2 regions of the Brevibacterium sp. BDJS002 genome follow, and region 2 is predicted to be linked to the other one. Evidence: predicted binding sites of a transcription regulator. Region 2 holds the regulator's gene; the other holds the start of a gene.
The links. The regulator HrcA, encoded in region 2, represses chaperone genes, less so after heat shock. The targets are predictions, from matches to a motif close to TTNGCACTCGNNNNNNNCGAGTGCNAA.
Positions count from the first base shown of each region.

Region 1: a site for HrcA is predicted at 4,414-4,440, ahead of groES (co-chaperone GroES). Genes of this name have one in related genera too.

Region 1 is NZ_CP116392.1:3,226,352-3,233,597, reverse strand. It holds partial or broken gene metG (methionine--tRNA ligase) at 110-1,829, shown strand; gene PGC08_RS15050 (TatD family hydrolase) at 1,829-2,749, shown strand; gene PGC08_RS15045 (resuscitation-promoting factor) at 3,056-4,216, shown strand; gene groES (co-chaperone GroES) at 4,596-4,889, shown strand; gene groL (chaperonin GroEL) at 4,926-6,518, shown strand; gene PGC08_RS15030 (ABC transporter ATP-binding protein) at 6,745-7,246, shown strand, end outside.
Region 2 is NZ_CP116392.1:2,430,827-2,438,072, reverse strand. It holds gene lepA (translation elongation factor 4) at 1-843, shown strand, start outside; gene hemW (radical SAM family heme chaperone HemW) at 844-2,076, shown strand; gene PGC08_RS11460 (DUF4870 domain-containing protein) at 2,217-3,035, opposite strand; gene PGC08_RS11455 (DUF3097 domain-containing protein) at 3,193-4,056, opposite strand; gene hrcA (heat-inducible transcriptional repressor HrcA) at 4,197-5,267, shown strand; gene dnaJ (molecular chaperone DnaJ) at 5,371-6,489, shown strand; gene PGC08_RS11440 (16S rRNA (uracil(1498)-N(3))-methyltransferase) at 6,486-7,232, shown strand.

The DNA of each region.
Region 1 (7,246 bases), 800 kb from region 2:
CGCACCCGCACTCCCACCCACACATCTACCTCCGCGCCCACCCCACACACCCACTCCCCTGCGGACCCCTGCGCGACGGCGGCTCGGCTTCCCTTAGACTGTGTGACCTATGGGTTATTACTTGACGACAGCTATCGCTTACCCCAATGGGGCCATCCACATCGGGCACGCATATGAGTACATTGCGGCCGATACGATCGCGCGGTTCAAGCGCCTCGACAACCACGAGGTGTTCTTCGCAACCGGCACCGATGAGCATGGTCTGAAGATGCTGCAGGCGGCGAACAAACTGGGCATTTCGCCCAAGGAGCTCGCCGACGACAACGCGAAGAACTTCCGCGACACGCAGCTCGCGCTCGGGTCCACGTTCGACCGGTTCATCCGCACCACCGATGAGGACCACTACGAGGCGTCCAAGGCGATCTGGCGCAAGCTCGAAGAGGCCGGTGACATCTACCTCGACACCTACGCCGGCTGGTACTCCGTCCGCGATGAGGCCTTCTACACCCAGGACGAGACTGAGGTCGTCGACGGTGTCCGTCTGTCGACTGAGACCCGCACCGAGGTGACTTGGACGGAAGAGGAGTCCTACTTCTTCCGTCTGTCCAATTACCAGGACAAGCTGCTCGAGCTGTACAAGAACCACCCCGAGTTCATCGGCCCCGATTCGCGTCGCAACGAGGTCGCCTCCTTCGTCGCCTCGGGCTTGAAGGACCTTTCGGTCTCGCGCACCACCTTCGACTGGGGTGTGCCGGTGCCCGGCAACGAGAAGCACGTGATGTACGTGTGGATCGACGCTCTGACCAACTACCTCACCGCCGCCGGATACCCCGATGACCAGGAACGCCTCGACAAGTGGTGGCCCGCCGACGTCCACATCATCGGCAAGGACATCATCCGCTTCCACAGCGTCTACTGGCCTGCGTTCCTCATGAGTGCCGGCATCGAGCTGCCCAAGCGCGTCCACGCCCACGGCTTCCTCTTCAACGCCGGTGAGAAGATGTCGAAGTCCGTCGGCAACGTCGTCGATCCCATCGACCTCGTCGACGCGTTCGGCCTCGACACCCTCCGCTTCTTCCTCTTCCGCGAGTTCTCCTACGGCAACGACGGGTCCTACACCAAGGACTCGATCATCACCCGCAAGAACTCCGACCTCGCCAACGAGTACGGCAACCTCGCCCAGCGCTCGCTGTCGATGATCGCGAAGAACTGTGACGCCCAGGTTCCCCAGCCCGGTGAGCTCACGACGACGATGAAGCCCTGTTGGCGTTGGCCCGCGCGTCCCCGACAACGCCCGTCGCCATGTCGACACCCAGGCTCTCCACCTCTACGTCGAGGCCTGCTGGAAGGTCCTCTCCGAGGCCAACCGCTACTTCTCCGCACAGGAGCCCTGGAAGCTGAAGAAGACCGATCCCGATCGCATGGCCACCGTGCTGTGGGTGACGATCGAGGTCGTACGCATCATCTCGATCCTCATCCAGCCCGTCATGCCCGAGTCCGCCGGCAAAATCCTCGACCTCCTCGGAGTCGAGGCGGGTGCCGGTGAGGCCGGTGCCAAAGTTCTGCCGACAGCGACAGCGACCGACAGCGGATCCGGCGCCGAGGCGATGGAGACGGTCACCGCGAACGCCGGCATCGGTGTCGCCGCCGGAGCAGCCTATGCCTCCGCTGGCCTGGCACCTTCGGTTGCCGAAACCACCGCGGGTGGAATCTCCGCCGCCGAGGTGGATCCCCGGTCGTTCGCCGCCATCGAGTATCCGCTCGAACCCGGCACACCGCTGCCTAAGCCCGAACCCGTGTTCCCCAAGTTCGTGGAGGAGACCGAATAATGGCCTCTCGCGCCGCCGGAACCTATCCTCCGGTGCCTGAGCCGCTTGCCCACCCGGTAGTCGACACCCACACACATCTCGATATCTGCACGGGTGTGCGACTGCCCTTGGGCGCTGGCGAACCCGAACCAGAGGTGCGTCCCGACGAGGACGAGGAGTTCCCGAGCCTCGACTTCTTCTTCGACACCGCGCAGTCGGCTGGAGTCCAGCGCATCGTGCAGATCGGCTGCGATCTGCCGGCAGCTCGCTGGACGACCGCGCTTGTCGCCGAGCAGTCCGAGCAGGGCCGTTCGTGGATGCTCGGCGGTGCGGCACTGCACCCGAACGAAGCGCCGAGGCTGGCCGAACGAGGCATGCTCGACGATGCGCTCACAGAGATCGAGTCGCTCGTGGCCTCCAACGATCGCATGCGCGTGGTGGGGGAGACAGGCCTCGACTACTTCCGCACCGGCGAAGACGGTGTCGCCGAACAGCAGCGCTCCTTCCGCGCCCACATCGAGATCGCCAAACGCACGGGCAAGGCCCTGCAGATCCACGACCGTGAGGCACACGCCGACGTGCTGCGCATCCTCAAGGAGGAAGGCGCTCCCGAGGTCACGATCTTCCACTGCTATTCCGGCGACGAGGCGATGGCCCGCGAGTGCGCGGAGGCCGGGTACTACATGTCGTTCGCCGGGAACCTCACGTTCAAGAACGCGGACGAGCTCCGCCGTGCGGCAGCCGCTGCCCCGCTGGATCGGCTGCTGACCGAGACAGACGCCCCATTCCTCACCCCGCATCCGCACCGTGGCAAACCGGGAGGCCCGTACCTGACCGCGGTTACGGCACGCATGCTCGCCGAGGCGCGGGGGATGAGCGAAGAGGAACTGTGCTCTGCGGTGTGGAAGAACGCGGAGACCGCGCTGGGAGGCTGGGACTGACCAGCCACCTCGGTGAGGGTGAGGATAACGCTCGATCAGCCACCTCGGCGGGTAAATGTCACGATTGTGACGAAGCCCGGAAACACGGGGGAAGTCCTGGTCAGAGCGCCAACTTCGGCACCCTCGCTGTTACATGTTCGTGATGTTTTGCGTATCTTGTAACGAATCGGTTACAGTAGATGAGTTGATGACCTCTGCCCCAGGGATATTTTTGTGATTGATTTTCTCAAGAACCGCAAAGTGCAAATTGCTGCACAGGCGGTTGTGATTACCGGACTCGTGGGTGGCACGGGTGCCGTGGTTACCATGAACAAGCCCGTGACCCTTGATGTCAACGGACAGTCCGAAGAAGTTCGGACCTTCGGCGGTACCGTGGGGGATGTCCTCGACAGCCGCGACCTCGACATCGAGAAGCGCGACCAGATCAAGCCAGGCGTAGACAAGAAGATCTCGCGGGATATGACGATCACCGTCAATACCGCGAAGGAAGTCTCACTGTCCGTCGACGGCAAGAAGAGCGATGAGACGACGCATGCGAACACCGTTGGTCAGGCATTGGCCGACCTCGGTGTGGACGCGAAGAATGCCGACCTCAGCGCCAAGCCGAATCAGAAGCTCAAAGATGAAGGCAACGAGATCGATGTGACGACCGCCAAGGATCTCACCATCGTTGCCGACGGCAAGGACCACAAGGTCTCGGCCGCAGCAGGCACCGCCAAGGAAGCCCTCGGCGAGACGAAGCTGAAGCTCGACAAGGATGACTTCCTCTCTGTTCCCCTCAGCTCCAAGGTCTCCGACGGCCAGGTTCTCACCGTGAACCGCGTGAAGAACGACACCGTCAAGGAGAAGCAGGCCATCGAGGCCAAGACCGAGACCAAGAAGTCTGACGACCTCTACGTCGGCGAAACCAAGGTCGAAGAAGAGGGCAAGGACGGCCAGAAGCAGGTCTCCTACAAGGTCAAGACCGTCAACGGCAATGAGGTGAAGAAGGAGAAGAAGGACGAGAAGGTCCTCTCCGAGCCCAAGGCCAAGGTTGTCATCCAGGGCACCAAGAAGAAGGAAGCCCCCGCTGAGAAGCCAGATGACTCCGACAACGGTTCGGACGCCGGAACAGGCGACGGCGGCTCCGACAACGGTTCGGGCGGCTCCGACGACGGTGACAACAGCACCGGCGGCGGTTCAGGCTCCGGCGGTGGCGGCGGCGACATGAGCACGCAGGAGATTAAGGACATGCTCGGCGGACCCGGATCCAAGTGGTACCAGGTTGCCAAGTGTGAGTCGGAGTTCAACCCGCGCGCAGTGAACAAGTCCAACAACGCCCACTTCGGTCTGTTCCAGTTCAAGATCGCCACATGGCAGTCCGTGGGCGGCAGCGGCAACCCGATCGATGCCAGCCCGCAGGAGCAGTTCGACCGTGCCAAGAAGCTGCAGGCAGCAGCCGGCTGGGGACAGTGGGCCTGCGCCTGATCACAGAGCGCAACCGCTGACCTGAAGCTAACGGCAACTGAGCTGACGCTATAGGCAACAAGCACCAAGTGCGGATCCGGGAATATCCCGGGTCCGCACTAGTGCATTCACCGCCAGCCTTTCGGCTCCCCGATAGGTGCATTGCGGGCGCCCTTCGAGCACCTTTCCTGGGGTTTCGCCCAGAGCGTGGACAATCCTTGGCACTCGAGTTGACCGAGTGCTAAGAGCGTTCTAAAGTCGAATTAGCACTAGCACTCAGTGAGTGCCAGTTTCATGAGACGGTCGAATCGCTCGGCACCCGCGACGACGAGAGATTCATGGCAGCAGCCGCCGTCTGACTCAAAGAAGAATTGAACCCAGCGAAGGGAGAGGGCCCGATATGTCGGTCTCCATCAAGCCACTCGAAGATCGGATTGTCATCCGTCAGGTCGAAGCAGAGCAGACTACCGCCAGTGGTCTGGTCATTCCCGAAACCGCCAAGGAAAAGCCTCAGGAAGGCGAAGTTGTCGCAGTGGGCCCAGGCCGCGTTGCTGACAATGGAAACCGCGTCCCAGTTGACGTGGCCATCGGCGACAAGGTCATCTACTCCAAGTTCGGCGGCACCGAAGTCAAGTACGCAGGAGAAGAGTTCCTCGTGCTCTCGGCTCGTGACGTGCTCGCCGTCATCGGCTGAATCCCCTGACCAACTACTTCACTGACAGGAGGACGAATGCCTAAGAATCTTGAATTCAACGACGAGGCTCGTCGTGCACTCGAAAAGGGTGTGAACATCCTCGCGGACACCGTCAAGGTGACGCTGGGACCCAAGGGCCGCAACGTTGTTCTCGACAAGAAGTGGGGCGCACCCACCATCACGAACGACGGTGTGACCATCGCTCGTGAGGTCGAGGTCGACGACCCATACGAAAACCTCGGCGCTCAGCTGGCCAAGGAAGTTGCCACCAAGACCAACGACATCGCCGGTGACGGAACCACCACCGCGACCGTCCTGGCACAGGCCTTCGTCAACGAAGGTCTGCGCAACGTCGCTGCCGGCGCCGCACCAGGTGCCCTCAAGCGCGGAATCGAAGCCGCCGTCGAGGCTGTCTCCACTGAGCTTGGAACCATCGCTCGCGATGTTCTCGACTCCTCGGAGATCGCACACGTCGCCGGTCTGTCCGCTCAGTCCGAAGAGATCGGCAAGCTCATTGCCGATGCCTTCGACAAGGTGGGCAAGGACGGCGTCATCACGATCGACGAATCCCAGGCCGCATCTGTGGAACTCGAAATCACCGAGGGAATGCAGTTCGACAAGGGTTACCTCTCGCCGCACTTCGTGACCGATGCTGATCGCCAGGAAGCTGTGCTCTCCGACGCGCTCATCCTCATCAACCAGGGCAAGATCTCCAACATCCAGGAGCTCCTCCCTGTGCTGGAGAAGGTGCAGCAGGCCGGAAAGCCTCTGTTCATCGTGGCCGAGGACATCGAAGGCGAAGCTCTGTCGACGCTAGTCGTCAACAAGCTGCGCGGCATCATCAACGTTGCCGCCGTCAAGGCTCCCGGCTTCGGCGACCGCCGCAAGGCGATCCTCGAAGACCTCGCCGTCCTCACCGGCGGCCAGGTCGTCACCGCTGATATGGGCATGAAGCTCGACCAGGTCACCCTGGAAGAGCTCGGCAACGCCCGCACCATCACCGTCACCAAGGACAACACCACCATCATCGATGGTGCTGGCTCCGACGAGGACGTCAATGGTCGGGTCGCCCAGATCCGCAGCGAGGTCGAGAACACCGACTCCGATTGGGACCGCGAGAAGCTGCAGGAGCGCTTGGCTAAGCTCTCCGGCGGAGTCGCAGTCATCAAGGTCGGCGCCGCCACCGAGGTGGAGCTCAAGGAACGCAAGCACCGCGTCGAAGACGCTGTGTCTGCTACCCGTGCAGCCATCGAAGAGGGCGTCGTCGCCGGCGGTGGATCGGCTCTGATCCACGCAGCCAAGGTTCTGGACGGAAACGACCTGAGCCTGACCGGCGACGCAGCCACCGGTGCTGACATCGTCAAGCGCGGAGTCGTTCAGCCGCTGCGCTGGATTGCTGCCAACGCTGGCCAGGACGGCTACGTCGTCGTGTCCAAGGTCAAGGAACTTGCTTCCGGCCAGGGATACAACGCCGCCACCGATTCCTATGGCGACCTCATCGGCGCCGGAATCATCGACCCGGTCAAGGTCACCCGCTCGGCACTGCGCAACGCCGCTTCAATCGCCGCACTGGTTCTCACCACTGAGACACTGGTCGTCGAGAAGAAGGAAGAAGAGGACGAGGACTGATCCTCATCTGATACCTGTGTGGCCCGGAACTTTGTTCCGGGCCACACGTGTATTCACCCGCTGTGTATTCGCCCGCCGAGGTTGTTCGCCGTGTCGTCGCCCCCGTGCCGTCGTCCCAGTGCTGTACAGGCGGCTCACACCTACTGATCAGTCAGATCCTATGTTCCTCGCCGCCAAGGGTCGTTAGTCTGGACAAGACAGTTTGACGCAACAATGTAGGGACCCTATGACGACCGCCTCACCGATGCCCATCGCTCAACTTCGTGATGTTTCGAAGATCTTTGATCCGAACGGGGCAGCGCTGGTCGCTCTCAACCAGGTCTCTCTCGATATCGCTCCCGCACGTCTGACGGCCGTGATGGGTCCTTCGGGGTCGGGCAAATCCACCCTCATGCACATCCTCGCCGGACTCGACCGGCCGAGCTCGGGGACTGTGCACATCGGCGAACGTGAGATCACCGCATTGCGTGAGGATGAGCTCACCGCCCTGCGTCGGCGGCGGATCGGCTTCGTGTTCCAGGCGTTCAACCTGGTGCCGACCCTCACCGTCAGGGAGAACATCGTGCTGCCCTTCGAACTCGATGATCGCAAGCCCAATGCCGATGAGCGCGCCTGGATCTCCAGCATCGTCAAGCGCCTCGGCCTCGACGGGCGGCTGAAGCATAGGCCCAGCGAGATCTCGGGCGGACAGCAGCAGCGCACGGCCATCGCCCGTGCCTTGGCCACCC
Region 2 (7,246 bases):
TATGAGCCGGAGACCTCGACGGCGCTGGGCTTCGGCTTCCGCTGCGGGTTCCTCGGGCTCCTCCACCTCGAAGTTCTGCGCGACCGACTCGAACGCGAATACGACCTCGACCTCATTTCCACCGCACCCAGCGTGATCTACGACGTCACCCTGGAAGACGGAACGGAGATGGAGGTCACGAACCCCAGCGAGTATCCGACGGGCAAGATCAAAGAGGTCCGCGAACCCATGGTCAAAGCCACGATCCTCACCCCGAGCGACTACATCGGTGCGGTCATGGAACTGTGCCAGACGCGTCGCGGCAGCCTGCAGGGGATGGACTATCTGTCCTCAGACCGAGTCGAGATCCGCTACCGACTGCCGTTGGCGGAGATCGTCTTCGACTTCTTCGACCAGCTGAAGTCGAAGACCAAGGGCTACGCGACCCTCGACTACTCCGATGACGGACAGGACGCAGCGGATCTGGTCAAGGTCGATATCCTGCTCCATGGGGATCAGGTCGATGCCTTCTCTGCGATCGTCCACCGCGACAACTCTTACTCCTACGGCGTGCTCATGGCTGGCAAGCTGCGCAAACTGATCCCGCGCCAGCAGTTCGAGGTGCCGATCCAGGCCGCCATCGGTTCGCGCATCATCGCCCGCGAGACCATTCGTGCCATCCGCAAGGACGTTCTGAGCAAGTGCTACGGCGGCGACATCAGCCGTAAGCGCAAGCTGCTCGAGAAGCAGAAGGAAGGCAAGAAGCGGATGAAGGTGGTCGGCAACGTCGAGGTCCCTCAGGAGGCCTTCATCGCCGCGCTGTCCTCCGATGAGCCGGAGACCAAGAAAGACGCCAAGAAGTAAGTGCCGGCACAACCGACTGGGGAGACTCCACCGCTCGACGGTTCGCTGCCGGCGTCGGCCGGGGTCGGCGCGGCCGCTCGCGGCCTGAGCCTCTACGTTCACGTCCCCTATTGCCGAGTCCGCTGCGGCTACTGCGACTTCAACACCTACACGGCAGAAGATCTGGGCCCTGGGGCCTCCCGCGACGACTACCGCAGCAATCTTTCCCGAGAGCTCGACCTCTCGGTCCGTGTCCTCGCCGAGGCGGGTGCTGGTGACCGTGAGGTGACGACGATCTTCTTCGGTGGCGGCACCCCGACGATGTTGGCCGCCGAGGTGTTGGCCGGGGTGATGGATGACATCCGTGATCGTTTCCGGCTGGCTCCCGATGTGGAGGTCACGACCGAAGCGAACCCGGACACTTTGGATCCGGCTTATATCGCGACCCTGGCCGCTGCCGGGTTCACCAGGATCTCCTTGGGCATGCAGTCAGCTGTACCCCATGTGCTCGCTACCCTCGATCGCACTCACGATCCGGCGAAGATTCCGGATGTGGCTCGGTGGATCAAAGAGGCCGGTCTGGAACTCAGCCTCGACCTCATCTACGGAACACCGGGGGAGTCCATCGACGACTGGCGCAGGTCACTTGAGGTGGCGCTGAGCAACGACGTCGACCATATCTCTGCCTATTCGCTCATCGTCGAACCCGGCACGAAGATGGGCGCCATGGTTCGCCGTGGTGAACTGCCGATGCCCGACGAAGACGATCTGGCCGATAAGTATGAGATCGCCGATGCCGCCATGGCGGCTGCTGGTCTGCACTGGTACGAGGTCAGCAACTGGTCGACGTCAGCCGAGACCCGCTGTGACCACAACATGGCCTACTGGCGCAATGCCGATTGGTGGGGTTTCGGACCCGGAGCCCACTCGCACGTCGGGGGAGTGCGGTTCTGGAACGCCAAACATCCCCGTGCCTGGTCCGACCGATTGCTCGCAGGCGAGTCACCTGCCATCGGGCGTGAGGTCCTCGACGAGTCGACGCAGGAGATCGAGCGGATCATGCTCGCAGCCCGCATCGATTCGGAACTGCCACTGGACTCGTTGGGAGCAGGCAGCGAGCGGGCGATCCGCGGCTTTGTGAAACAGGGACTGCTCGATGGTGACGCCGTGGACGAAGGTCGCTTCGAACCCACTCTGCAGGGACGGCTCATGGCGGACTATATGGTTCGTATCCTGACCGACTACGTGGACTGAATCGGCTCCGAGGCCTGAACTCGGTCAGCTGAACGCAGGCCCAGCGAACTGAACCGAACGCGAAGAAGCCGCTGTCATCGATTGCGATGGCAGCGGCTTCTTGATGCTGAAACGACTCTCAGCTCATGGGGTGGACCTGATCACTTCACGAAGTTGATCACGAGGGGGAACTGATAGCCCTCTCCCTTGCTCCCGGCTACAGCGGCGATGATGTAGAGCACCGTGTAGAGGAGCGGGACGAGGAATGCCAGGAAATAGACGAAGAACCCGAGACCGAAGGTGACGAGCGCGAGGACGAAGCCGATGACCATGAACACCATGACGGCCGCGAACGTGGCGATGAGGTTCGTGATCATGGCGTTGAGGCCCTGTCGTGAATGTTCGCGCACGTAGGGCGATTCGTCCTTCTTGATGAGGAACATGATCAGGGGCAGGAACCCGACGATGATCGACCCGAGGTGTGTCCAGAGAACTGTGGTTCTGTCGTTCTCGCTGGCCTGCCAGAACATCTCGGAGCCGGGGCCGTAGGCATTCTCCGGGAGCATCCGTGAGTCGAACAGCGCCGGATTTCCGACCGGTTGTCCTGGTCCGTAGCCGTACGCCTGCTGCCCATAGGGCTGCTGGGCATACTGCTGTTGACCCTGCCCATACTGTCCCTGGCCGTACGCTTGCTGTTGCCCGGACTGCTGCTGGCCGCTGTAGGCCTGCTGCGAACCGTAACCTGGCTGCTGCGAACCGTAGTTCGGCTGCTGACCGGGCTGCTGCGATCCGAAACCGGGCTGAGCCGGCTGGCCCTGCTGTGAACCGTAGGTCTGCGGAGCGGGATTCGGCTGCTGGGAACCATAGTTCTGGTTCTGCTGGCTGTAGGGCTGTTGGGGTCCAGAGGCCTGAGAATAGTTCGGTGGCATGGGACGCGACTGGTCAGAGCCGTTGTTGGGCTGCTGGGGGTTATAAGACATGCGGGTCCTTTCAGAGCTTCTGGTCATTCACACTATCGGAAATGCTCTGGCGCCGAATGGGGGAAAGCCCGAATCGTGTACCAGATCGATCACAAACTCCCTGGGGCCTCAACTGACCTGCGTTTTCCCCGTCCCGGTGGCTTATCCGAACGGCGTCTCACCCGACCGTCACAAAGTCGATGAGCTCCTCGACTCGACCGGAGAGCGTGGGTTCGACGTCGGCGATGGTGCTGACCTTGCCCAGAATGCGAACCCAGCCGCGTGCCACATCCCGGTGATCGGCGTGGGGCCAGCCGATTCGCTTCAGGATTCCCGTCTTCCAGTCCTCGCCCCGGGGGACGACGGGCCATTCCCTGATGCCCACGACATGAGGCTTGACCGCCTGCCAGATGTCGACATAGGGGTGTCCGATGATGTGGACGACATCGCGATAGCGAGGATCGGCACGCACCGCATCGGCGATCTTGGACTCCTTGGTGCCAGAGACCAGATGGTCGGCGAGAACCCCGACGCGGTGCTCCTTGTCGGGACCGAAGGCAGCGAGCTTGTCAGCGACGTCATCCAAGCCGCCCAGGGGTTCGACGACGACTCCCTCGATGCGCAGATCGTCACCCCAGATCTTCTCCACCAGTTCAGCATCATGTTTGCCCTCGACCCAGATGCGCGATCCGCGAGCCACTCGGGCCCGGGCATTGCCGACTGCCCGCGACCCCGAGGCCGTGCGACCTGGGGCCGATTTTTTCTTGGCAGGGAGCTTGATGTCTACGGGTTTGCCTTCAAGCAGGAAGCCGGGCCCCAGTGGGAATGCGCGGACCTTGCCTGCACGGTCCTCGAGATTGACGACGACGCCGGCAGTGGTCTTCTCGGCGCCGACGACGGCGCCGACATATCCGCTCATGGCGTCCTCGAGGACCATTCCGAGTGCGAGCTCGACAGGGGTGGACTTCTTGGGCCGGTGCGAGGAAGGAGAGGAACCTGCCAGTACATCGGGTCCGTAGCGATCAAAGGTATTCACGGTCAACCACCCTAATCAAGGACTCGGCGCGATGGGCGGTGACCCGCTGGGACAGGGGCGAAAGTGAATTCGAACTGCAAGAGGCGTAGAATTGGCACTCAAGGCAGATGAGTGCCAAATGCAGCGCCGAACTCAAGGAGGGACGAATGAACGACAGCAGACGAGCACAGGTTCTGCGTGCGATCGTCGAAGACTTCGTCGCCACCAATGAACCCGTCGGTTCGAAGGCCATCGTTCAGCGCCATACGCTCGGAGTTTCGCCGGCCACGATCCGCAACGACATGGCTCACCTCGAGCAGGAGGGCTACATCGCGCAGCCCCATACCTCCGCCGGTCGGATCCCAACCGACCTGGGCTACCGGATGTTCGTTGACCGCATCGACGACTTCAAACCGCTGACCCAGGCTGAGCGGCGTGCGATCTTCCAGCTCATCGACGGAAACGGGGACCTCGATGACATGCTCGACCGTACGGTGCGAGTCCTCTCGGGTCTGACCCACCAGGTGGCCCTGATCCAGTACCCGACGGTCTCTCGCGCCACGATCAAACACATCGAGGTCGTGGGCCTGGGGCCCAACCGCATCCTCGTCGTCCTCATCACCGATGCCGGTCAGGTCGAACAGAAGGTCGTGATCACACCGGGAGTCATCGACGACGAATCACTGCGCGGAATCCGCGATGAGGTCAACACCGAATTCTCCGGCCAGAAGCTCTCAAAGGTGATGAGCACGGTCACCCCCAGCACCACGGGCGCGGTCGCCGACGGCACCGAGACAGAACCCCTCGGCGGAGCCAACTCAGTCGGCGCTGAGCTCGCCGCGGCTCTGACGCAGGTGCGAGCCGCAGTCACAGATCTTGTCATCGCCACGCGTGAAGAACGCATCATCATGGCAGGCACCGCGAACCTGGCTCGCTCCGGACGGGAGTTCGGTGAGAAGATGGCACCGATCCTCGAAGCTTTCGAAGAGCAGGTCGTACTGCTCAAGCTGCTGACATCGATGGCCGAGGACCAAGAGGAGATCAGCGTTCGGATCGGTCGTGAGAATACTCACGAGTCATTCAGCTCGACATCCCTCGTGGCCGCCGAATATGGTCATGACGCGGGCTCCTCCGCGCGATTGGCTGTGCTCGGGCCGACCCGGATGGACTATCCGACGACGATCACCGCTGTGCGAGCCGTGGCGAAGTACGTCTCCTCTGTCCTCGATCAGAGCTAGATGTACCGATCCGACAGCGCACAGCACAGCGCGAACAAGCACCACACTGCGAACAGGCACGACAACGCGAACAACCCACACCACCAGGGAGAGAGAAGTTTCTGTGGCCGATCACTATGAAACACTCGGAGTGTCCAAAGACGCTTCGGCGGCTGAAATCAAATCGTCCTACCGAAAGCTGGCCCGGAAGTATCACCCCGATGTGAACCCCGGCCACGAGGATGAGTTCAAAGCCATTTCCCTTGCCTACGACGTTCTCTCCGACTCGGAGAAGCGCCGCAACTACGACATGGGCGGCGGCGAGAACGGACAGGGCTTCCCTGCCGGCGGTGGCGGCTTCGGCGGCTTCGGCGACATCTTCGAAACCTTCTTCGGCGGAGGGGCCGGCTCAGCCGGTGGCCCGATGCCGCGCACGCAGCGTGGCAAGGACGCGCTCGTGGGAGTCAACATCGACCTCGAGACCGCCGCATTCGGCGGCAACATCGACCTCGACGTCGCTACTGCCGTGGTCTGTGACACCTGTTCGGGTGCTGGAACACAGCAGGGCACCTCCGTTGAGACCTGCACCCTGTGCCACGGAGCCGGCAGCGTCCAGCGCATGACCCGGACACTGCTGGGCCAGATGGTGACTAACCAGACCTGCAACTCCTGCCACGGCTACGGCACCGTCATTCCCAACCCCTGCCTCAACTGCCAGGGAGACGGCCGCGTCCGCAAGCAGCGGACCATGAAGATCCGCATCCCCGCCGGAGTCTCCGACGGAACGCGCATCCAGCTCTCCTCCCAGGGCGAGGTGGGACCCGGAGGTGGACCTGCCGGCGATCTCTTCGTCGAGGTCATGGTGACCCGTCACGAAGTCTTCCAGCGCGACGGTGACAACCTGCGCGCCTCCGTTTCGGTGCCGATGACCGCGGCCGCCCTCGGCGCCTCGATCCCGTTCGATACCTTCGACGGCACTCAGGATCTCTCGATCGAGGCCGGCATCCAGTCCGGCACCGTCGTCAAGCTTCCCGGACTCGGCGCCTCCCGTCTGCGTTCGGAGACCCGAGGCGACCTCCTCATCACGGTCGACGTGATGACACCGGACAAACTCGACGATGAGCAGAAGGACCTGCTGTCGCAGTTGGCGAAGCTGCGCGATGAGGAGACTCCACGCGCGCAGATCACCACCCAGAACCGAGGCATGTTCTCCCGCATGCGTGAGAAGTTCGCCGGTCGGTGAGTCTTCCCGTCTTCTTCTCCTCCCAGGTCGCCGAGGCGGCCGCCGGTCAGGTGCTCACTTTCGGTGAGGACGTGGCCGGGCACGCGGTCCGAGTCCGCAGACTCGGACCCGGGGATGAGCTCGAAGTCGTCGACGGAGCCGGCACTCGCGTGTGCGGAACCGTTACGAGCGCCTCGGCGAATGAAATGGGACTTCAGGTTGCTTCGGTGACCCACGCCGAGGTGGAACGACCGCGGTTGGTCCTCGTGCAGGCTCTGGCGAAAGCCGACCGCGATCTGCAGGCGATCGAAGCCGCCACAGAGATCGGAGTCGACGAAGTGGTCCCGTGGGCCGCCGAACGCTCGATCGCCGATTGGCCCGCGAAGAAGCGCGACAAACTCGCCGCCAAATGGGACAACGTCCTGCGGGCTGCGTCTCTGCAGGCCAGACGCGCCCGCTTCCCACTGCGTCACGATCTGGTCCGCGGCACCGGATTGGCAGGGGCACTGTCCGAGGGCGATACCGTCTACGTCCTCCACGAGGCGGCCGAGCTGAAACTCTCCCAGGCGCTGTCTCGGTTTGATGCCGGTTCGGACCGCATCGTCTTGGTCGTGGGACCCGAAGGCGGCATCAGCGACGCCGAGCTCGAGGCCCTGTCGGCCATCGGCGCCGACACAGTGCTCCTGGGCCCGACGGTCCTGCGTTCGTCCTCGGCCGGAGCAGCCGGCCTCGTCATGGCTCAGAATTCATTGGGCCGTTGGTGACGAAGCGGACTACG